4 regions of the Alteromonas sp. 4NH20-0104 genome follow, and region 4 is predicted to be linked to each of the others. Evidence: predicted binding sites of a transcription regulator. Region 4 holds the regulator's gene; each other region holds the start of a gene.

Region 1 (5,910 bases), on a different contig from region 4:
GAAGGTCTCACATGTCCGGGCAGTAAAGAAAACTAACCCGGACAAATCGCTAAAGGTTCGGCAATAGACGCTATCTTTTAGCCTTATTAACGGCCCTTCCATTTTCCTGGCTTACCTTTGTCCTTGTCTTTGTCTTTACCACCGGAGCACGCCTCATCAAAAACGTCACTAAACTCGGATTCAAAGGTCGACTGGATAATCCGGCTGTGTCCGTCAGTATAACCCAATTGGGAATCCGTCATCTCAACACCGCCGTTTTGCTTCATCTCAACCATCTTTGCCATTACCACCTGAGCTGTTTCCTGAGCAGCGGCATGATTCAATGGTAAGTTAACGCCGTTGTACAAGCCATAATAAACATTGAGGTACACAACAGCAGTATGCTTTAGTATATTTTTTCTGTTCGAAGGTAGATCTGTACCTGACAAAGCCGCTAGCAATGTAGGCGATGTATCATACGCGCTGTCCGAATCGTAGATGTATTTCGCAGCCGCTTCGCTTAATGTAAGTTCAGTATCCTTAATGAGATCTTTTACATGCGTTCTCATTGCTTCGATTCGAGCGGTCAACAAACATTCGTCGTCGTCAGACAAACCATATCTTAATTGAGGGAACACAGAGGCAGCCGACTTCGAATTATGTCCTGGGGTCCAAGTGTTACCCTGAAACCATGAACCTGGCGAGCGCCCGCCGTTTGGCATTTCGATCGTGCCACAGGCATCGCCCGTACCACCACCAGTTTGCGACAGGTTGCCGGACATCACTCCAGACACCGAACATGCACCCCATACAGACTTCATAGGAAGTGACGATACCGCCACACCAGCACCGGCTTTTTTCATAAACTGGCGACGTTTTGTCACTGACGATTGATTTTGTTCAATACCCATACTGATAACCTTTGTCTTCCTTTGAAAAGCTGTCTGCTTCAACGTGCAGACCAATTTTAATGCATCATGAATAAATCGTGCCAACTATCCAAGTCGTTGATATTCAATAAAATTTATTATTATAGGGTACTTATTACCGACATTTTGTAAAAATTACCGACAGTAACAATCAGAAGCCCTCTCACCTAGAGCGCTATATTAGACTTTGCCGCTAGCTTTCGCAAATGTATAACCGGTATTGCGTATGAAATACCAGACGGTTTACTCAGCACTGATTCCTTGGTCTCGGCCACAAACACCTTGTTAATCACACCAACCACTACCCCTGAGTCACTCAGATACATTGGGCTGCCGCTATTTCCCGGGTAGGCCGTGGCGTCAAGTTGATAGATAAGGAATACTTTTTGCAACCGATCCAGCATATTAATAGACAGTTGGTTCGAGCTGCGCGCCGGTATTGCATCGGGCGTTATCGCGGCAATCATTCCCCGGTGGGAAGCAGGGTAAAGCCCCAAAACCGCTCCAATGGGAAATCCGGTAAACGCAATGTGAGTACCTTCCGGCACGAATTCATCCGGTGCAATTTTTAATGGCGTCAGTTTGGGGTCAATTTTTAAAATAGCCAGGTCATGGGCGGGGTCAATATCAACCACTTCCGCCCGATAAGTTTTAGTGTTCTTCGCATTTCCGGCGAAGACAGCCCGGTATTGAACAACATCCGGATTTAAAGGTGTTGAGACCACGTGATAGTTGGTAGCAATATAGTGACCGTCACCAATGACAAAGCCAGTCCCCTGCAACTGGTTTGCAGGAGAATTCATCGGCGTAGTGATTCCGATCCCTACCACCGACGGTTTAATTTGTTTAATAACGTCTACCATCGACTGGCTTGCCTGTAGCGGTGCAGACAAAAAGATAAATAATAAAAACAGAGAGATATTCTTCATTGCAACTCGCTTTTAAATCATTGAGTATAAACCCCTATTAATCAGGGAACGATATTGTGGATGCAGAAACACTAAAATTTATTGTTAAGCAATTGATCTCGCCAGTCGTCCTGTTTTTCGTTTTGCTGGCTGCAGGCTTAGCATGCCACTATTTAAAAAAGCTTTGCAAATTCACTTATCCATTAATTGGTGCAGCATGCATTTGGATTTTTCTTGCCAGCCAATACACATTCAGCAACTGGTTACTCGCTCCTTTGGAGTATGCCTACCCTCCCTTACAAAAAGCTGACAAAATCTGGCACGATGCAGAGTACATATTCAGCCCGGGTTGCTACTACTTTGGTAAGGATTTGCCAGAAGCCAGTAACTGGCATCAGTGTTCGTTAACACGTTTAGTCCAGAGCGCCATCATGGCTGGTTATAAAGCTACCCCGGTGATCGTCACGGGCGGTAATTTTTTAAGGGATAAGGAGATTGTTTATGCAGATAAAGCCAAGCAATTTCTATCTACGCTAATTTCTTCGCCTGTGACCGCTTTGCCAGTTGGCCACAATACCGAACAGGAACTCAAGGCATTATTTAATTATACAGGAGATGTCCCTATTGCGGTGGTTACATCAGCAACCCATATGCGAAGGTTAGTATATCAGGCCAAACAAATTGGATTTACTCAACTTATTCCGGTCCCTGTTGAACACCTTAGCCCGCCCACTTATGAAGTAACATTGAATATTCCTTCTATTGCCAGTATTTATCATACAGAGAGAGCGCTTTATGAATATATTGCTTTGCTTTATGAAACCGGTGACTGGCCGATAAGGTAAAATAGTAATTAGTTGAAATAGCATTGAATGTGTATTTTTGATGCTATTATTAAGGAACATTAAATGCAGCGCATTTATATACTACATATAAAGTTGATATCAGGCCCCGACGGAAGAGGTGACGGTGTTTAAAAGTACTAGCGCAAAAATTTCCAAGCTATGGCAGTCTTACCAGCGCTTACGCGAGGCAACTGCAATATCAAAGCATTTCTCTACCTTTTTGACGCCCGTTGTTGCCAACGCCGAAGAATTAAGAAGTGAAGTCTATAAGATCAGGCACAATGTTTATTGCGAAGAGCTTGGCTTCGAACCGCTAAGACCCGACCAAATGGAAACTGACGAATTTGATGCATTTTCACAATACTGCCTTATTCGACACATTGGTTCTGATGCCTACGCTGGCACTGTCAGATTAGTGACTCCTCGTGAAGAAGGGCAGCTGTTGCCTCTGGAGAAATACTGTCTGCATTCAATATCTCACGACGAATTTACGCCAAACCATTTTGACCGCCATGAAATCTGCGAAATATCACGCCTGGCTGTCCCTGCGCACTTTCGTCGCCGGGCAATGGATAGATTTGCCGGCGCCGCTACCGGTGCGATTAACGAGTCCACCTACTCTGAGGCCGAGCTGCGATGTTTTCCGTTTATTGCCATCGGACTTTACCTTTCCGCGGCATCTTTAGCATTAACACAAGGCATACAGCACGCCTTCGTAATGATGGAACCCCGTTTGGCCAGAAGTATGCGTTTTCTTGGCATTAAATATATTAAGATCGGCCCCACTATTGAATATCATGGCCAGCGAGCGCCTTATTATATTAATGCAGAGATCCTGCTTCGTGACCTGGCTCCGAGCTTCAAATATATGCTTCGCGACATCCAGGTTCAGGTCAATAAACAGATGAAAGAGAATACCTAACTGCCTGCGTTCCGGGTTCGCTTTCATATCGGTTGAAAGTGAACCGCAAGTAAACGGCGTTCATTGTCAAAGAATTTTACACAAAGAATATCCCCCCCCTACGAAAACTGACTAAACCACTGAAAAAGAACAAAAATATATTTATGGCACACACCATGCATCATTTTGTTCGTGGTAACTTTCTTAGTACAGAGGACTGTAAAATGAACAAATTTTCTAAACTCACGAAAGCGTTGTCTTTAAGTGCAATTATTGGCTTAGGTTTCGCTGGTGCGTCCAACGCAGCAAACATCAACTTCAATAATGGAGTTGCGGCAACAGACGGCTCTGGTTTAACCAGCCAGTATATCGATCCAAATTCTGGTAGTGTACCAAATTACTTCATCGAGACTTTCGACCAAGCTACTGGTGCCCCGGGTTTCCCTGGCTCAACAGCGTATACTGATGCAGGTTTTGAGCAAGACTGTGCGGTTAACAGTGTTAACGCGAGTCCTATCGGAATCTCAGTATCAGGTAATGCCGGTGAAATCGGTGTTCGTCAAGGCAGTGTGCCAAATACTGCAGCAGCTCCGGCAAATGATTCAACATGTTACGGTTACCTGTCTAACAACGGTTCAGGTACTGCTACAGTTGAGTTTGATTACACTAATCTGCTTAACTACTACACAGCGCTGGCTGGTAATGGTGTTCAAATCGGGATTACTTACTTAGGTTTCTACTGGGGCTCAGTAGATACGTATAACGATTTTGAATTCTATTCAGGTGGTTCATTAGTAACTGAGATTTCTGGTGTTGGTCTGCTTAACCAATTTGGCGGTTCATCAGGTAACCAAACAGCTCCAAGTTCAAACACTTACGTTGAAATCGAGTTTTCAATTGCTGAGCAATTCGACACTCTGGTAATCAATACTTCCGGCGTTGCTGGTGAGTTTGACAACATCGTTATCGGTCTGAGCACTCGTGAAATTCCTGTTCCAGCTCCAACTGGACTTGCACTGTTCGCTTTCGGCCTGGTTGCTCTTGGTCTGAGATCTCGTTTAAAGAAATAAACGAAAAAGAAAGTTACCGCTATAAAAGTCGGCCTGAGTGCCGACTTTTTTTACACTTGTAACTTTAGTCTAAAGTACCATTTCATAAACTGATGAATTTTTACGCGTTTTTTTCTTGGTCTAAAAAATGCATTGCTCCGGTTGTTGGTGACATTAATCAAGGAGCGACTCTATGAAACGTTTTCCCCTGGTCACTAAATCCCTTTTATTCAGTGTCGTACTGGTTTTTAGTGTCTCTAAGCAATCTACCGCAGCATCTATAAGTTTTGGCGGGGCTAACGCCTCAGATGGTTCTGGCCTGACAAGCAGTTTTATGGATCCCATTAACGGCGGTCTGTCAGATTATTTTATAGAAACTTTTGACATCGCAACTGGCGATCCGCTTTATCCTGGCTCTACAAACTATACGGTTTCAGGGTTTGAAAATGAGTGTGCAGTAAACAGCGTCAACAATGGGCCGATTGGTGTAAACATCTCTGCGAACAGTTCAGAGATAGCTGTTCGTAAAGGTTCGGTAACAAATGTTGCTGCGGCACCGGCTAATGATACCACCTGTTATGGCTATGCAACTAACAATGGTCAAGGCACTGCGACCATATCATTTGACTATACTAACCTACTCGATTATTACAGTTCTCTTTACGGCTCTTCAACTCAGTTAGGCATTACTTATCTTGGCTTTTACTGGGGCTCAGTGGATGTTTATAATGACTTCTATTTTTATTCCGGAGGATCGCTGGTCTCGTCGATAACAGGGGCGGCATTACTCTCGCAGCTAGGCGGCAGTTCCGGAAATCAAACCAGCCCGGACTCCAATGCCTACGTTAATATCGCTTTTTCAATTGCAGAACAGTTTGACACACTCGTCATTAATACCAGTGACATTGCCGGGGAATTTGACAATATTGTCATAGGTCTGAGTACCCGGGAGATACCGGTAAGCGCTCCGGGGGCAACACTCATCCTGCTATTTGCCTCTGTTATGATTGCCAGCCGAAGGTTTCGTAAAAAATAAATAATCAAAATAAATTCAATAAGAAAGCCGGCAACATGTCGGCTTTTTTGTTATTTCACGCTATAGTTTACTTATACTATTACTCTTCAAAGCAACCCGTTCGTATATGGATATTCATCACCCACTTTCACTTATTTGCCAGCCAGATATTGCTACGCTGATAGCATCTGAGGACGCCGTAAACCAATACGGAATAAATACTTTCGGTAGACCACAGCAATTTGCCGGTGCAATTAAAGTTTATAAAGAATCGGTTATTCCCC
Region 2 (5,910 bases), on a different contig from region 4:
GTGAAGTGCTCAGTACTTTCCTGTTGCCTGCCAGCCAGCCCGCGCCAGCCAAAGAGGTCACTGGGGCGCAGCAAAAATCTTCCCTTTTAGTGGTTGAAGATGATGAAGACGCCGCCGAACTAATGAGCCTGCTGCTTAACTCACTCAACTACGAAGCAGATATTGCACTCAACGGCCAGCAAGCGTTGGCGAAAATTGCCCGGGCCCCTGAACATTATGCCCATGTGCTGATGGATCTTCACTTGCCGGATACTGACGGCTACGAGCTTGCCGCAGCGATCAATGAAGTCGCTCCGGCGTTAACAGTCACCATTATTAGTGGCGCTGAACCCGACAAAGACCGGCTCACCGACCTGCCGGTGACTCAGGTATTGCTCAAGCCGGTTAGTAAAGATGATTTAGCCATGCTGAATTTTTGAAATTACTGATCGGCAAGATTTACAATAAGTGTGGTATCAACCGTTAGGATAACGCTTAAATTATCAAAAAAATAATTAAAAATCATAATCTTAGTATAAATTTAAATACTGGCATATCCGTTGCTATCTTCTCTGTATACAACGTACTACTTCTGATAATGACGTGAACAGGACGAAGATAATGGAAATGCAACTTTTAGTCAGATTATTCAGCGACGCCACTTTGGTCAGGGCATTAATCTTTGCCGTCGTCACCACCTGTATGCTAACCGGCTGTGCTGGTTCCAACATGACTGCTACCCCTTATAAAGCGGCTGCTACGGCCGGCGAGGAAGGCTACTCTTCACATCGTCTTTCTGAAGATAAATATAAAATTCTGTTTAAGGCGAATCCGGCCACCAGTGAACAGACGATGAAACAATACAGCCAGCAACGGGCACAGGAGATTGGGTTACAGCAGGATTATACCTGGTACCGTATCGTTTCCAGTGAGTCAGTTTCCATGCCGGCGATGACTGACCAACAGGTTCTCACAGCAGCGCCCCAGTCAAACACTGTTGATGGCGCTGTAACCGGAGAGGTCGACGCCACGGCTTTACCTGCTAATCAGCAGTGCACGATGTCGGGATGTGAGCAAGTAACAACACCCAATCCGGTTGCTGGCGAAGTAACAGATACCGGTGTGCAGTTTTACGCGATGACGATCCAGTTTGGTCGTTTCAAACCGCTCCCACAAGATGCTATCCCACTAAGATAAGTATTTTTTAGGTCAGAAAAGCTAAGGTGTAAATGTGGTTATGTCGAACACCGAAAAATGTGCCATCAAAATGTTTAAAGACCTTTTCAACAAAGGCGCTGAGTTATACCAAACGGCTCAGCAAAATACCCTGCATCACCAACAGCGGGCATGCCTGCGGGTATTACGCGCCGAAAAGCTCCGCGCTCTGCGCCTTATGGAAGCAGAAGGCAACAGCCAGCATGATTACTCCCTATCGGAAGAGGCAGGGCAACTATTTCAGTCCATGCGGGAGCATTATCCCTCGATTCGTCATGTCAGCGATTTTATTGAAATAGAGCAACGCCTGCTGGCGAGTCTGAAGGAAAACCTCAGCGCACTGCCCCCCTCCCCGCTGTCGTTAAATTTACGCACCATTGCAACCCGTCACCAGCAATGTCTGGAAAAGCTCAGTCGCGAACTCGCCGGCCATTCAGACAACTGAGCCGGTGGGTATCTTCCCCACGGTTATTACCTAAAGTCCTTCAACCACGGTGTTTTTGGCAACTAAAATTAACGCGACAGTGCAGTCTTTTTATCGTAAGCTACTGAAATTATGTAAGTCCTGCCACTCGCCGAGTCAATTTACACAGAACAGTGTTGAGGAGAAATCATGGAAGAACAACATAACGCCCCGCAGAATGAAAAGCGGCGATTAGGCGGATGGTTAATTTTAGTCGGACTGGGTGTGGTATTTTCCCCTGTGCGGCTGCTAATGACTACGCTGCCTGCCTATCAACCGTTGCTGCAAAGCGATGTCTGGTCAGCGCTTACCAGTGAGGATTCTCCCGCGTATCACCCGTTATGGGGGCCGCTGCTGGTTGGCGAAATTACGGTAAATCTGGGGATCTTTCTGGCATCGCTGTATTTAATCTATTTGTTTTTTACCCGACACTGGCTGTTCCCCTCTTTTTACATAGGTATTGTACTGACCTCACTGGTGTTTATCCCCGCTGATGCCTGGTTGGTCTCCATCGTGCTACCGGAACAACCCATGTTTGACGCCAACACCACCCGCGAGTTGGTTCGAACACTGATTGGAGCTCTCATCTGGATCCCCTATATGCTCATGTCAGAGCGTGTTAAGACGACCTTTGTTAAAGACGATGAGGGCGCACCGCCGGCGTTACCGGCGGTGCCATCTCACTAAACCAAAACGGCGCCTTCAAGGCGCCGTTTATCGATAATCTCGTGCGGTTCTATTTGCCCGCCCGGGCTAGTCTGGTCACAATCAGGTATGCTTCAAATTTGCCTGATTGGCGTTTTCCACCCAGTCCAGATCCTTAGTTTGTTCATCCAGCGTGCCTTTGGCATCTTCTAAAAACACTTTACAGAAATAATCCACGCAAGGATGCATTTCTCGGTAGCGTTCTAACTGAATTTCCATTTCTTCCATGGCATTGGAAAACTCATGATTCGATTTAGCCAGTTCATAGTCACACTTCAAATAAGCACATAACACATCAGCCGCTTTGGCTAAGCGTACATGCACGTCATTTTTATCCTGTAAAATCAGTGGTTCGTAACTCGACTGCAGCGGTTCAGGCAGCGTTTTAATCAGCATCTGCTCAAACCGACGTTCTAGTTTTTTAATTGCCTGAGTCGTTTCCGGATCGTGATATTTTACCGGACTGGGGATATCACTCATTCCCGCAATTTCACTGCCTTCATGAAAAATTGCCATCGCCGCGACCCGGTCCGGCTCAATGGCTTCACCATAGACCTCTTTAGCAATCACACCGAGCATGTGAGCAATCACCGCTGCCTCGTAAATATGGGTAGACAACATTTCTGACTGAAACTGTGCCATAAGCGGCCAGCGTTTCACATTGCGCGCGCGCTGCATAAGACCGATAAAGGCGGAATGACTGTTAGCCATGAGTTCTCCAGGTGAATTTTGCCAATAAAACCAGATCCTAAACCTTATTGCCGGCGATGTCAGCCTGCCCCTGTTGGTTAGTCTGTAAAAAATGCACTCACTCCTGTAACGAATTGTCACCCCTCCTCTGACAGCTCAGCACAGAATTAAATTTAACCATATTTATCAACAACATAGACATTGGCACAAGATAAGCATATATCATTGTGACATTAGATGAAATTAAAGGAGACATCATGTTAGGTTGGGCAATTACATTTTTTATCATTGCCATCATCGCAGCAGTTTTCGGTTTTGGTGGAATCGCAGGTGCAGCAACTGGTATCGCACAGTTTCTGTTCTTCTTATTTGTAGTATTACTGGTTATCTCTTTGGTTGCTGGCGCCATTCGCGGCAAAGCCCCAAGAGCTTAGTAAATTACAGACTCAATAACCAATCAGGGAGATTATTATGAAAACGTTGAAATTACTTGATGTACTGAAAATGACCGTTATCGCAGCATTCGCATGTTCTGTTATTGCCTGTGGCGACGGTGAAGCCGAAGATGCTGGTGAAGCAATCGATGAGGCAGTAACCGATGCAGGTAATGCCGTAGAAGACGCCTGTGAAGACGTTAAAGAAGGCGTGGAAGCAGAAGACGACGATTGTTAATCTGCTGCCACTAAAGAAGGGCAATGTGCCACCACACTCTGTGGTCGCCCATTGCCCTTTTTGCATTTAATGCTTTTTACTTTTCTTATCCAGCACGCCCATGGCAAAAGCCGAAATAACAAATGTTAAATGGATAAGGACATACCACATTAACTTATCGTTTTCGATATTCTTGGCGTTCATAAAAATTTTGAGTAAATGAATCGACGATATCGCCACAATTGATGCAGCAACTTTGCTTTTTAAAGTCCCGGTGTCCAGGGTTCCCAGCCACGCCAGTTTTTCCGTGCCTTCCTTTAAATCAATGCTCGACACAAAATTCTCATAGCTGGTGAACATCACCATGACAATCAGTCCTGACACCAGGGCGATATCAATTAACGACAATACCACCAGCACAATATCGGCTTCGCTGATTTCAAGTACATGGGGTAGCAGATGAAAAATTTCCTGAAAAAACTTAATGCCAAGGGCAATAAGTGCCAGCGACAAACCAAAATAGATCGGCGCCAGTAACCAACGCGATGCGTACATAACACGCTCAATTAACACTTCCAAACCAGGCCTCCTGCGTTGGAAAAACATACTTGTAAGAGAATAAATAATAGCGTCTGCCACTGAGCACGCAGTGGCTTAGCAGACAGCGCTGAATGTCAGCCGCTCTGGCAGTGCCAGGGCGGCATAATTTTATCAGAGCCGTAAATTTTGAGGTATCTTTTCTTTTGCCTGTCCGCTGTCCGGCAAATCAATGCTCCTGTCGGCCTTAATCGTCTTCAATGACGAGGTCCATCCAAACCAGTCGATGATCCGAACTGCTCTGGCGGTCTTTCACCAGACGGTATAGTGACGACGATTCCGACGGCCAGAATACCCCGCCCCCCTGTACTTTCAGGCCTTGTGAAGAAGGTAATACATAATCAGCACGAGCCCCCCAGTAAGCGGTATAACGGCTGCTGAATGGCTCCTCTGTCGCTTCACTGCCGCCCTCACTTTGCGGGATCAGGCTGCTGTTAACCAAAGGATGATGGGTTAGCTGTTCAATCACGCCCGGCCGGTGCTTTTCGCCTATGTCGGCGGCATTGAAATCACCCACCAATACAAAGCGCGAACCTTCAAAACCACCTTTTTTGCCGTTGTCATCATAGATGTAGTCTGCCCGCTCAGGTGACAAGTAATCAGCCATCAGACGGATTTCATCATGATTCCGCTTACCATTACGGTCTTCCGGCCCGTCAAAGGTTGGCGGCGTAGGATGCATGGCCAGTATGTGAAGAACTTCGCCATTAATCGAAACCGGAATATCCCAGTGTGATTTAGAACTGAGCCTTACCGCTGACCACTCCTGCGGGGTAAACCAGGGGTCATCGGTGGCCGGGTCACTGATCTTTAGTGCGCCAGGCATATCGCGCCACAAAAAGCGCTGAAAAGTACGCACCGCTGCCACATCAATCGGATAACGGGAAAGCAACGCCATACCAAACTGACCGGGATACATCCCCCAGCCATAGGCATCACCGGCATTTCCGGTTTGCTTGCCGTTGTTGTCTAAATCAAAGGGCGTCGCCACACCGGTATTCACCGGCGCTATATACTGATAAGGGTAATCAATTGCTGCCTGACCATGCTGACTTTTATTCAGGTACTTACTGACAAACAGCGAGATGGCCGTGGGCGTTGCACTCGGGTAATAGTCAAATTCGTTGAGCAGAATAATGTCGGGGGCCACCCGTTGGATAATTTCGGCAATATTGCGAATTTGCGGATGCTCGCCTGACTGTAACAGGGTCAGTAAAACGTCACCGGAGTTGGCTGAGACCCCTTTCGGTTGATAATTACTGGCCTCCATGCTGACATTGAAAGTTGCAACACGCAACGTATCGGCGTAAACATAATGCAGGGAGAAAAAAGCCAGCAGTAGTGTGAAAAGCGTTTTATTCATAAACATGGACGATAGCAAACAGAAAGGCTTAGTGTACGCTAAATCACATTAATAAAATAACCCTACTGCTATTAATAAGTTAAGGAGAATCTCTTGCTCGTTTTAAAGCCCAATTGCGAAGGATGTGATTGCGATCTGCCGCCCGATGCGACAGAAGCGATGATTTGTTCTTATGAATGCACCTTTTGTTTAGACTGTGTCAATGACTTACTGAGTAATGTTTGCCCGAATTGCGGAGGCGGTTTTA
Region 3 (5,910 bases), on a different contig from region 4:
GAGCCAGCTTTCAAGCGCCGCCTGCTCTGCAGGCGATGCAAAAGCCGCATAAGCTGAAATAAGCGCATAGTCACGGCAAAGCAACGCCTCTGGCAGCAACACTTGCGCTTTTGGATTACCGTAATCCGGATACACGCCCACTATTTCAAAGGCCTGCAAACCGGTATTTAAAGGCAGGCTCACAACGTCACCGGTGTTAAGCCCCTGCCGATACGCCAGTTGTTGATTAATGAACACCCCACGCTGTGCATGAAAGGCAGACCAGGCAGAGGGCAATTGATTATCAAGCATTAAATACTGCTGATATTCGGCGCCATCGGGAAAGCTGCGTAGCTCGAGGGTTTGCCCATTAACGCGAACGTCTTTGCCATAGCGGGCTAGCAGTGGCACCGGCGTGCCCTCCTCGGCCGACAAATCCCCGTCAAAATCCGTGTAGATATAAAACGGTGCAAACAGGCGTTGCTCCAACCATTGCTCCGTAGCCTGGCGAAAACTGTCGACCATCACATTCATGCCGATATTGGCCGCCAACGCGATAAAAAATGCACAGGCCGCCAGTCTGGTTCGCTGCGACAGACTCACCGCATTATGCATACTCCAGTGCAGCAGCGGCTTTGTTGTACTTACCCGCCGTGCAACCAGGCTCATTAACTGGGGCATCAGCAACACCACCGTGGTGCAACCGGCAATCAGAACCAGGCCAATATACAAAAGCGCCTCGCGCTGACTGGCTACCAGCCACGCACCCAGCGCCACTATCGCTAAGCTCAGTAACAACCAGACGTTATAAACCGGTTTGAAACGCCGCTTAAATGCCGCTACCAGATAACTGCGCCGGGCCAGACTGTGAGCCAGACGTTGCCTGATCAACAGCCCCATTACCATCACTGCGATTGCACAAAACACCACGGCCAGCAACATCAGGCGCGGCGTGGAAAACTGTCCACCGCTAAACTGCCCGTCCAGTAGAAATCGATAAATATTACTCAGCAACGGCGTGATTGCGCTAACCAGCGATGCTCCGGCAATTACCCCACCAACCGCGCCAACAAGGGCCAGGATCAACATTTCCAGTTGTAAAACACGTAGCAGTAATGCCTGACCAACCCCGAGTTGGCGCAGTTTAACCAACACCGGCGTACGCGCGGCTAACAGCAGGTTAAAGGCATTAAACACAATAAAAATGCTCACCAAAACCATCAGTGCGCCCATGGCCCACAGATTGAGGCTGAAACTGTCACTCAGGTTGTTGGCGGATGAAGTCAGCACAAAGGGGGCTAATTGAAGGTGTGCAGGGAGTGATTCTTCCAGCAACGCATACTGCTCAGTCGACAATGCCCCCATCACCAGCAGGCCGCCTAGCTGATGGGTTTGTAAAGTGACATCACCTTGATAAAACTGATTAATATCCTCAATACCATTGAGCGCTGCTTGTTGTGCAAAGCTGTTTTGCTGTGATGCTGCGCGATTAGCCATTGGCAACAGGTTAAACAGCGTAACCGTATCAACCGCTAGCCGATCACCGGTTTGAGTGTAAGCCACTAAAGCGTTAACACCCTGTCGCCGAAGCTCGGCATAATCAGAGCGCCTGAGAGGTTTATTTTCATTGCGCGGAATTATGTGAAAATTAACCGGTACATCACCCAGGGTAAACTGCTTTAACTGAGAAGACGCGCCGGCATTGATAAGTGTGACGGCAGTGAGACCTGCGCTGGCAATAAAGATCGCCACAATAATTAGCAATGGCTCCCAAAACCGCGCCCGGTAGGTGGCTAGTTGGGTACGCAGTGCCAGAATAAGAACTCGCATGGCCCGCGACATTATACTAAGGCTAACCGGCCCTGATGGAGCCGATACTGAGTTTGAGCGCGCCTGGCAACGTCCGGGCTGTGGGTAACTACCACCAACGCAGCACCCTGCTCCTGACAATAATTAAACAGCAACTGGCTCACCACATCGCTGGTTTGTTCATCGAGGTTGCCCGTGGGTTCATCGGCAAGCACCACATCAGGCTGATGATTAAGTGCGCGGGCAATGGCAACCCGTTGCTGCTCGCCACCAGAGAGCATACTGACCGGCGCTTTGTGCCGCTCCGCCAGCCCAAGATTTTCTAACAAGGACTGCTGACGGGAGGCATTGTAGTTACCTTTTAAGCGAGCGGTAAAGGCCACGTTGTCCCAAACGTTAAAGCAGTCCAGCAGATTAAACTGCTGAAAGATAACGCCAAGGTGGTGCATTCGAAACGCATCGGCAGCTTCCTGCGACAAACTCTCTAACGCATGTCCGGCAATCACAATGGTGCCGCCAGAGCTTTGTTCAAAGCCCGCCAGTAACGCCAGCAAAGTGGATTTACCACAGCCGGATGCGCCCTGAATACTCACCGATTGCCCGGCAATAACATTCAGCGAAAGCTGGTCGATAATGGGGGTGGCTGAGTCAGGGTAGTGTTTTATAAGGTCAGATACTGCGATCATTATTCGATTTTGTTCCTTAATCGACCGCACCTTACGAGGCGCTGTATACCTCTAGTTTAACGTAAATTAATCAAATTAAGATTAATTACAAGTTCACCAGATAGGCAACATCAATGTCTTAGCAAAAAGCTTTTAGTCAAACACCAAAACGGCTTGTCGGCTCAGCGCCACCAACCGTTCATGTTCATCCCAAATTTTCGCCTCAGTATGGGCATAACCATTAGCGGCAAACCGGGTATCCACCTCATACGCAAACCAGGGGTTACCGGCAACGGGAATAAGCGGGTTCACAAACTCCAGATCCCAGCTTACCGTACTCATCGGTGCCGGAGCTTCCAGTTGCTGCACCAGCGCTGGCGGCCATGCATCAATCAGCGCGATCAGGTGGGTATGGCCAAATAACTCTACCGGCGCGCGGTTGCGCATCCAGCCGTAATAATGACAGTGTGAACTGCCGGTGAAGGGGCGTTGCCCCTGAAGCATAGCCAGATCGTAGTGATGGAAAAACCTCGGCAGTTTAGCGGCGTCAGTTCCCATTAACATTGCCTTATCGGGTAGTTCAAATTGATGCGAAGTCAGCTTGTTGATATGCAATTTCGAGGTTAACTCAACACCATAACAGGCCTGCACACAAACGCTGACTTTGCCTGCCTGATTCAGCCTTACCAGGTATTGCGACATATTGCGGCCGGAGCGTAATTGCTCTATGACCACTTCAAAGGGTTCATCAAATACCACCGGACCAACAAAGTTAGAGTGAAAGGTACGTAAGGCGCGATCCGGCGCTACAATCAGACTCAGCGCATAATGCATCATCGCCGCACTGATACCACCAAAAGCCGTACGCCCCTGCCCCCAGTCATCGGGCAAACCGGGGTGAGTTACCCGCCATTGGTTGTCGCTTATTGGTGTAACGGCCGATAAGCTCGTAAACAATTGATCAATGTGATGCATCAGACAACCAGTTCCTTTTTTTGATTATTAGAATGTTAATAGCTTAGTAACACTAATACTTTAGAAGTATCTTTTCCTTTTAACTGAAGTATCAGTCAGTTAGCTATAATGCTCAATTAACCTTGCCATCTGGCTATCGAAACAGACACAAACTGATAACATCTATTCCTGGTAAGCTTATGATTAAAAAGACATTTGGCACATAAAGTGCTTCATTCTCTGACTTATTCGTGAGACGTGCTGTTAGAGCTACAGTTGCGCAAAGAGAGTGCAAATGGTCCTTTATATCTCCCCAAAATTGAGCTATCCGCTGAAACGTTCCAGCCTTTTTCTTTCATGCTGGTTATTTGCCTTTGGGATAAGCCCTTATTCCGCATCCCAGGCGGAAGAACAATGGTTTACCCGCGATCTGGCGGCCGACATCATCGACGACCGTTGCGAAACCTGCCACAACGATTACGAATTTGCCGGTAACTGGTCGGTAGCCGATATACATGTAAGCGACCTGACCAAAGGCAAAAACCAAAAACTATGGGAAGGTATCTTAAAGTCTGTCTCCATGGGCGATATGCCACCGGCCGATAAAAAACAGTTAAGCGCAGACGAGAAAACGGCCTTTCTGAACTGGCTTGAAGGTTCGCTGGATGACTATAGCGAGGCTCATCCTAACCCCGGCAGAGCCACCATAAGACGGCTCAACCGTAATGAATACGCCAGGTCAGTACGCCATTTACTGGCGCTGGATGTGGATATCAGCGATTCACTCCCGGGAGACGATTCGGGGTACGGCTTCGATAACAACGCCGATGTGCTAGGCGTCTCTACCACCCTCCTGGAGCGTTATCTGTTTGTTGCCGGCAAGCTCAGCAAACTGGCCACCGGCACCGCCGGCGAAGCCGCCGGTAAAGAGAGCTACATCGTGCCTAAAGACGGCCCGGTGAAAAACAGTGGTGTGCCCTCTTTTGATTTGCGCATGAGCGATGCACTGCCACTGGACTCCAGAGGCGGTGGCAGTTTTGAATTTTATGCACCGGTCAGTGGTGATTATGAAATCGCTGGTTTTTTGAATGCCAATACCAATAACGAAGTCGACCGCCTTGATATTCATCGCTATAGCCATACGCTCACGCTTACTGCAGGCCGACATCAAATCGGTATGACTTTTCGTAAAAACCTGGCCCTCAATGAACATGTGCCAACCATCCGAAAGGGCACAGACTACGTGGTGATCCCCGAGCGCCCCCCGGTTGAAATGACGCTGGATTTTATTGTTGATGGTGCACGTCTACATTCAACCAACGTCCCTTCTTACCACATGTCTGCGCGTTTCTCTCAGGCTGCATTCTTACGTGATGTGCTGGAAATTGAAGTGATTGGGCCGTTAACCCCCGGCAGCAGTGTTGCCTCGCAAACGGCCAGCACCCGCAAAATATTCAGCTGTCTGCCGGGGCAACAATCAACCGCAACAGCAGAACTTGATTGTGCCCGGCAGATTATAAGTTCATTAACCGCAGAGGCGTACCGCCGCCCGGTTAGCAACGAGGATATACAGCCCTTACTGGCAATTTTTGAGCGAGCCCGGATGGATATCAGTTTTCGCGCCAGTATCGCTACGGCCATACAGGCACTGCTGGTGTCGCCAAACTTTTTATACCTGCAGGAAATTCCGCCTGCCGAGGTTGAGCCTGGCAGCGTTTACCGCATTAGTGATACAGAATTCGCTGCCCGGCTAGCGTTGTTTTTATGGAGCAGCCTGCCGGATAAGGAACTTACCGCACTGGCCAGCGCGGGTAAGTTAAGAGAGCCGCAGGTGCTTACGCAGCAAATCAAACGCATGCTCGCAGCCGACAAAGCCAACGCGCTTACCGATAACTTTGCCGGACAATGGCTGTATTTACGCAATCTGCCCTACCATTTTCCGGATGTGTTTGAATTCCCGGAATTCACTATTCCCCTCAGGCATTCTATTGAGCGTGAAACGGAACTGTTCTTTACCCGTATTCTCAAAGACGACCTGCCCATTTTTGACTTTTTAAATGCCGATTACAGTTACCTCAACGAACCATTGGCAAAGCACTATGGTATCGATGGCGTTAAAGGCTACGCTTTTCGCAAAGTCTCCTTAAGTGACCAATCCCATCGCGGCGGATTACTCGGTCAGGCGAGTATTTTAACCCTCACCTCCAATCCTAACCATACGTCGCCGGTAAAACGTGGTAAGTGGATCCTCGACAACCTGTTAGCGGCCAGCCCCCCGCCGCCACCGCCGGATGTGCCGGCTTTGGTGGCCGAGCACGACGGTATGGCACTGACAGCCAGGGAACAGTTAAAGCGGCACCGGGCCGACCCGGTTTGCGCGGCCTGTCATGTGCGCATGGATCCGCTCGGTCTGGCACTTGAGCAATATGATGCCGTAGGCGCTTTTCGTACCCGCTATGCCGACCAGCCAATCGATGTTACTGCTACGATGCCCGATGGCACC
Region 4 (5,910 bases):
GTCGTTATGGGGCTCCACTTTTGCGGGTACTGGCATATGCTTTATGCCTCTTATACCCCGCAACGAATGTCTTCTACCGCGGTGCTGAACATTATTCTTGTACCGCTAAATGCTTTGCCGATAGGGGCAGTAGCCGGTAGTGTGGTGTTCATGGGAGCACGGTTTTGGCAAAGGTTCCGTAACAAGTGCTGATTCCAGCGCTTCTATTCATAAAGCCAGGCTCGATGCCTGACTGAACTATGAAAGCTTACTATTTCGCTCTGGCTTTTCTGATCTATTCAGGGGCAAAGCGGTTATTAACTAGCAGGAACAGCGCAAAGGAATAAGTTAATGGAATCATCTACCGGCGAACTGGTTAGCGCGTTAAGCAGCTACTGGCAGGCATTTATCGTTAAACTGCCGGCCATTGCGCTGGGATTATTGGTACTGATGCTGACCTTGTGGCTGGCGGGGCGGCTCTCGGCAGCGTTGCTTAAGCCTATTGGTTATCTCTCTTCCAGTCCGCTATTGCGCTCGGTGAGTCAGCGCGCACTAAGCCTGATTTTCATCCTATTCGCACTCTATGTGTTTTTAAAGCTCTCCGGCCTTACCGAGTTTGCCGTAGCCATCATGAGCGGAACTGGTGTGCTGGGATTGATTTTGGGCTTTGCCTTTCGGGATATCGCCGAAAACATGATTGCCAGTTTGCTATTAACGGTGCAGCGCCCATTCCGCATTGATGACGTGGTGCAAATTAACAATTACACCGGGGTGGTGCAGAAAGTCACGACACGCGCCACCACGCTGGTAGATTTTGACGGTAATCATATTCAGATCCCTAACGCCGTCATTTACAAAGGGACCATTAAGAATCTCACCGCTAACCCCAAAATGCGCGGCCAGTTTACCTTAGGCATTGGTTACGATGCCGACTGTCAGCAGGCTCAGCAGTTGGCTTTACAGCTTATAAGCGACCATCCCAATGTACTGAAAGAGCCAGAGCCGTTAGTGCTGGTTGATGAGCTTGGCTCGGCGACGGTAAATCTCAAAGTGTATTTCTGGATTAATGTTGAGAATACCAGCGTGATTAAAATGGCGTCGGTATTGATGCGCGACCTGGTAGAACTGTTTACCGCTAAGGGTATAAGCATGCCGGACGACGCCCGTGAAGTGATTTTCCCGCAGGGCGTGCCGGTAACGATGGTGAATAATCCGGAGCAGGTTAGCGAGCAAAAAGAACCGGTTAAGCAAAGTCCGGTCAGCGAACCTAAAGCCGTAGCAGAGAAACGTACGGCGGCTCATGATGACGTTTCCAGTGAAAACGATGATATACGCCGCCAGGCAGAAGAAGCCAGAGCGCCGGAGCAGGGCGCTAATATATTGTCTTAGCGCATGATTAAGTGATTAATCTTTGCATCGCAAGGAAAGCACAGATAACCGCTTCACAGAGGTTAGCTGTGTGCGTTACTCGTCTTCGTTAAAGCGGCCAACAATCAGGTCTTCCACTGCTGCCATGGCGGCTTCGGCGTCGGGGCCTTCGCTGATCACATCCACCTGTTCGCCCTGATGACTTTCCATTAGCATTAATCCCAATACGCTGTTGGCATTAGCTTCTTTATCGCCTTTTTTGAGGGTGATCTCGGCATCGAACTGATTAGCCAGTTGTACTAACTGTGTGGCAGCCCGGGCGTGCAGGCCCAGTTTATTGACGATAGTAAGGGTTTTTTCTACACGCATTATCGGTTTAACTCCCGGTGACGAATTTGCACATCCGGATGCTTATCGCCGTATATTTTGGCCAGAGACTGCGCCACAAATACGGAACGATGCTGGCCGCCGGTGCAGCCAATGGCGATGGTCACATAGCTGCGATTATTTCGCTCCAGATGGGGCATCCAGGTATCCAGCAGGTTTTGGATTTGCCAGATAAATTTGGTGACAATGGGCTGCGAGCCCAGAAAAGCTTCTACCGGCGAGTCCAGACCGGTTAAATGTTTTAAGTCAGGCTCCCAGTGCGGGTTAGGTAAAAAGCGGACATCGAATACATAGTCGGCGTCTTTGGGAATACCGTGCTTAAAGCCAAATGACTCAAACACCAGTACCAGTCGGGAGCTTTTCTTACCCAAAATCCGTTCACGGATAAGCTCAGCCAGCTGATGAATCGACAGGTGGTCGGTGTCGATATACAAATCAGCACGCTCTACAATGGGTGCTAACAGCTCTTTTTCTGCCAGAATGGCATCGGCCAGTGACTTGTTCAGTTTTGCCAGCGGATGCAGGCGGCGGGTTTCGCTAAAGCGTTTTACCAGCATGTCGTCGCTGGCATCCAGATAGACAATGGTCATCGACCAGGACGAAGGCAGATAATCAAGGATCTCTACCAGTTCGTCGGGATCTTTAGGCAGGTTGCGAACATCTATACTCACCGCCACCTGGTCGTATTCGTCAACCACCGTATGGGTTAACGTTGGGAGCAGATTAACCGGAATGTTATCAACGCAGTAGTAGCCCAAATCTTCCAGGGCTCTTAGCGCAACCGATTTGCCGGAGCCGGAGCGCCCGCTGATAATAATAAGTTTCATATGTTGTCAGACTCCCTGCCGGACTATTGTGCAGCCTCGTCGCACAGAGCGGCGATAACCTGTTCCTTCGATTCGGCGTTACGGATGGTTTTTACAATACTTTTCTGGCTCAGCTTGCCGGCGATGGTAGCCAGTGTCTGCAAATGACCTTCGGTTTGGGTTTCAGGGACCAGAATGGCAAAAAAGATATCGACCGGTTTATCATCAATGGCGTCGAATGCGATGGCTGGGGTAGTGGTTACCACAACGGCCGTAACCTTGGATAGGTTAGCCAGTCTGCCATGGGGTAAGGCAATGCCATTGCCGATGCCAGTGCTGCCCATTTTTTCCCGGCTTAGCAGTGCATTCAGGGCATCTTCTTTTTGAATTTCAGCGTTGGTTTCGGCAGCAATGTCGCTGATAATTTCTAAAATTCGTTTTTTACTGTTGCACTGGACCGCACATTTAGTGCGATCCAGGCTAACTAAGGCTTGAATATTCATAAGGTTATTTGGGGCCTAGTGCTTTTTAAGCTTTTCCTTATGCTTGATTACCTGACGATCCAGTTTGTCGACCATACTATCTATCGCGGCATACATATCTTGATTTTCTGACGACGCAAATACTTCCGCACCACTTAAATGCATCGTGGCTTCGGCTTTTTGAGAAAGCTTTTCCACGTTGAGGATCACATGCACATTGGATATGTGATCAAAGTGGCGCTCCAGTTTACTAAACTTGGTATCAACATAATTACGCAAAGAATCGGTTATCTCGATGTGATGACCTGTAAGATTTATTTGCATAGTTCGTCTTCCTTATATTTCGGCCTAAATAAGGCTCTTGCGTTGGTTAGACGGTGGAATCGACAAAGATTCCCGGTATTTTGCTATTGTTCGCCGGGCAACTTTAATACCTTGTTCGGCCAACAATTGAGCAATTTTACTGTCGCTTAGTGGTTTACTGGGCTTCTCGGCGGCAACCAGTTTTTTAATCAGTGCGCGGATAGCGGTAGAGGAACATTCTCCGCCAGACTCGGTGGCTACGTGGCTGGAGAAGAAGTATTTCAGTTCAAAGATACCGCGGGGCGTATGCATGTACTTTTGGGTAGTTACCCGCGAAATGGTGGATTCATGCATATCGACCATTTCGGCTACGTCGTTGAGGACCATAGGCTTCATCATTTCCGGGCCGTGCTCAAAAAAGCCCATTTGTTGCTGCACAATACAGTTAGCTACTTTGAGCAATGTTTCATTGCGCGATTCGAGGCTCTTAATGAACCACTTTGCTTCCTGCATGTGGGAGCGAATAAACTGCGAGTCTGAGCTGTTACGGGCTTGTCTGCTCATGGCTGCATACTGCTGGTTTACGCTCAGTTTTGGCAGGCTGTCGGGGTTCAGTTCAACTACCCAACGGCCTTTCTTTTTGGTGACTGACACGTCGGGGATCACATATTCAGATTCCTGCGTGATAAGTGCGCTGCCAGGACGAGGATTCAGGGTTTGCAGTAAACGCATGGCTTCACGCAAATCATCTTCTTTGAGCCGCGATTTACGCATCAGCGTGCGATAATCTTTGCTGCCAAGCAAATCAGCATAGTCTTCAATAAGAATCATTGCTTCCTTAAGCCAGGGCGTTTCGGGAGCAAATTGTTTGAGCTGAACCAGTAGACACTCCTGCGGGGTACGTGAGCCTGAACCAATCGGGTCGAACATCTGAATACGCTTGAGCACGCATTCAATTTCATCAACTTCTACGGGCTCTTCCATATCTTCAGTATTGACGCTCTGCAGGATATCTTCAACCGTAACGGTTAAATAACCGGATTCATCAATGGAATCGATAATGGCAATGGCTATGGCGCGGTCTACATCGCTAAAGGGGGTGAGGCGCATCTGCCACAGCAGGTGATCCTGAATGTTGTCGGTGGTTTCACCCTGAAAAATTTGTTCATCATCAGAAGACGCCGGCCCTGGTGCAGGTGCAGAAGACGCCGAGTAATACTCGTCCCAGGTACTGTCGATAGGCAGTTCATCAGGCAGCTCGTTTTTCTCGAGCGCCTCGTTGGTATCCATGCTGGTGTCGGTGCTGGCTGTTGCTGCGGCATCCGCTTCGGCATCGAGTTTACTTTTCTCAATGGTGTCGTTATCGCTGGTGTCATCAACTTCCAGTAACGGATTTGAATCGAGTGCTTCCTGGATTTCCAGTTGTAAATCCAGGGTCGAAAGTTGCAGCAGTTTAATCGCCTGCTGCAATTGTGGCGTCATAGTAAGTTGTTGACTAAATTTGAGCTGTAAAGATGGTTTCATCTACTTCTGTTCTTAACGCCTTGCTTGTTATTGATAGGGACAAAATTTGTTGTCTTTATGTATCTAACTATAGCCTGAATTGCTCACCCAGGTATACATCCTTGACCTTTTGATTACTTAAAACCTGTTCCGCGGTGCCCTGAGCGATTAATTCACCCTGACTCACAATGTAGGCTTTCTCACAGACGTCGAGGGTTTCCCGGACGTTGTGGTCGGTAATCAAAATACCAATTCCACGATCACGAAGATGTTGTATGATCTTCTTTATATCATTAACCGAAATTGGGTCAACTCCTGCAAAGGGTTCATCAAGCAAAATAAATTTCGGATTAGCGGCCAGCGCCCTGGCAATTTCCACCCGGCGCCGCTCACCACCCGACAAACTCATCCCGGTACTATTACGTATATGGTTAATATTAAATTCATCAAGTAGGGCATCGGCTTCATTTTGCTGTTCGGCAGAATTTAAGTCTTTGCGCGTCTGCAATATTGCCATGATATTGTCAAAAACACTTAACTTTCTGAAAATAGACGCTTCCTGAGGTAAATAACCAATGCCATTACGGGCGCGCTCGTGCATGGGCTGGCGGGTTAAATCCATATCGTCGATGCGGATATCGCCTTTATCCAGTGCTACCAGACCCACAATCATGTAGAAGGTGGTGGTTTTACCGGCCCCATTGGGACCGAGCAAGCCAACAATCTGGCCGGCAGAAACTTCAACGCTGACATCCCTAACTACCTGCCGGGACTTATACGACTTGGCTAAGTGTTTGGCGGTGAGGGTGGTCATTCGTCTTGGTTGTCCTGTTGGTCGTCTTCGCTGCCATTGGCCTTGTTTTCGTCGCGCACGGCTTCAATGTCTTCCAGACTGAAAACGGTGCGTACCCGGCCATCTTCACTGCCGCTGCCATCACCGGTGGCTTTCAGTTGTTCCTTGTCCATGTCGTAAACAATCGTTTCGCCTTTTACCACACTGGTATTCTGGTTTAACTCAGCATCGCCGGATAAAGAAATCGTGCGGTTAGCCACTTCATAACGAATTTCGAATGCCCGGGCTT

What was found. The regulator sigma-54, encoded in region 4, starts transcription at its own class of promoters, with help from an activator protein. The targets are predictions, from matches to a motif close to GTTGGCACGNNNNTNGNNT.
Region 1: a site for sigma-54 is predicted at 3,726-3,744, ahead of AC27IB_RS01115 (Npun_F0296 family exosortase-dependent surface protein). Genes of this name have one in related genera too.
Region 2: a site for sigma-54 is predicted at 3,253-3,271, ahead of AC27IB_RS12695 (DUF1328 family protein). Genes of this name have one in related genera too.
Region 3: a site for sigma-54 is predicted at 3,623-3,641, ahead of AC27IB_RS10655 (DUF1592 domain-containing protein). Genes of this name have one in related genera too.

Annotation. Positions count from the first base shown of each region.
Region 1 is NZ_BAAJLP010000001.1:230,262-236,171, forward strand. It holds gene AC27IB_RS01095 (hypothetical protein) at 87-890, opposite strand; gene AC27IB_RS01100 (S1 family peptidase) at 1,076-1,837, opposite strand; gene AC27IB_RS01105 (YdcF family protein) at 1,894-2,661, shown strand; gene AC27IB_RS01110 (PEP-CTERM/exosortase system-associated acyltransferase) at 2,786-3,583, shown strand; gene AC27IB_RS01115 (Npun_F0296 family exosortase-dependent surface protein) at 3,787-4,632, shown strand; gene AC27IB_RS01120 (Npun_F0296 family exosortase-dependent surface protein) at 4,805-5,647, shown strand; gene AC27IB_RS01125 (FAD-binding protein) at 5,754-5,910, shown strand, end outside.
Region 2 is NZ_BAAJLP010000016.1:36,515-42,424, forward strand. It holds gene AC27IB_RS12670 (response regulator) at 1-419, shown strand, start outside; gene AC27IB_RS12675 (CC0125/CC1285 family lipoprotein) at 601-1,176, shown strand; gene AC27IB_RS12680 (hypothetical protein) at 1,217-1,639, shown strand; gene AC27IB_RS12685 (DUF2569 domain-containing protein) at 1,808-2,344, shown strand; gene yfbR (5'-deoxynucleotidase) at 2,426-3,073, opposite strand; gene AC27IB_RS12695 (DUF1328 family protein) at 3,310-3,486, shown strand; gene AC27IB_RS12700 (hypothetical protein) at 3,524-3,724, shown strand; gene AC27IB_RS12705 (TIGR00645 family protein) at 3,791-4,282, opposite strand; gene AC27IB_RS12710 (endonuclease/exonuclease/phosphatase family protein) at 4,488-5,669, opposite strand; gene AC27IB_RS12715 (DUF1272 domain-containing protein) at 5,757-5,910, shown strand, end outside.
Region 3 is NZ_BAAJLP010000012.1:95,761-101,670, reverse strand. It holds gene AC27IB_RS10670 (FtsX-like permease family protein) at 1-1,809, opposite strand, end outside; gene AC27IB_RS10665 (ABC transporter ATP-binding protein) at 1,821-2,474, opposite strand; gene AC27IB_RS10660 (acyl-CoA thioesterase) at 2,607-3,428, opposite strand; gene AC27IB_RS10655 (DUF1592 domain-containing protein) at 3,703-5,910, shown strand, end outside.
Region 4 is NZ_BAAJLP010000033.1:10,712-16,621, reverse strand. It holds gene AC27IB_RS19455 (hypothetical protein) at 1-192, shown strand, start outside; gene AC27IB_RS19450 (mechanosensitive ion channel family protein) at 331-1,368, shown strand; gene AC27IB_RS19445 (HPr family phosphocarrier protein) at 1,444-1,716, opposite strand; gene rapZ (RNase adapter RapZ) at 1,716-2,561, opposite strand; gene ptsN (PTS IIA-like nitrogen regulatory protein PtsN) at 2,585-3,043, opposite strand; gene hpf (ribosome hibernation promoting factor) at 3,059-3,346, opposite strand; gene AC27IB_RS19425 (RNA polymerase factor sigma-54) at 3,371-4,849, opposite strand; gene lptB (LPS export ABC transporter ATP-binding protein) at 4,917-5,642, opposite strand; gene lptA (lipopolysaccharide transport periplasmic protein LptA) at 5,639-5,910, opposite strand, start outside.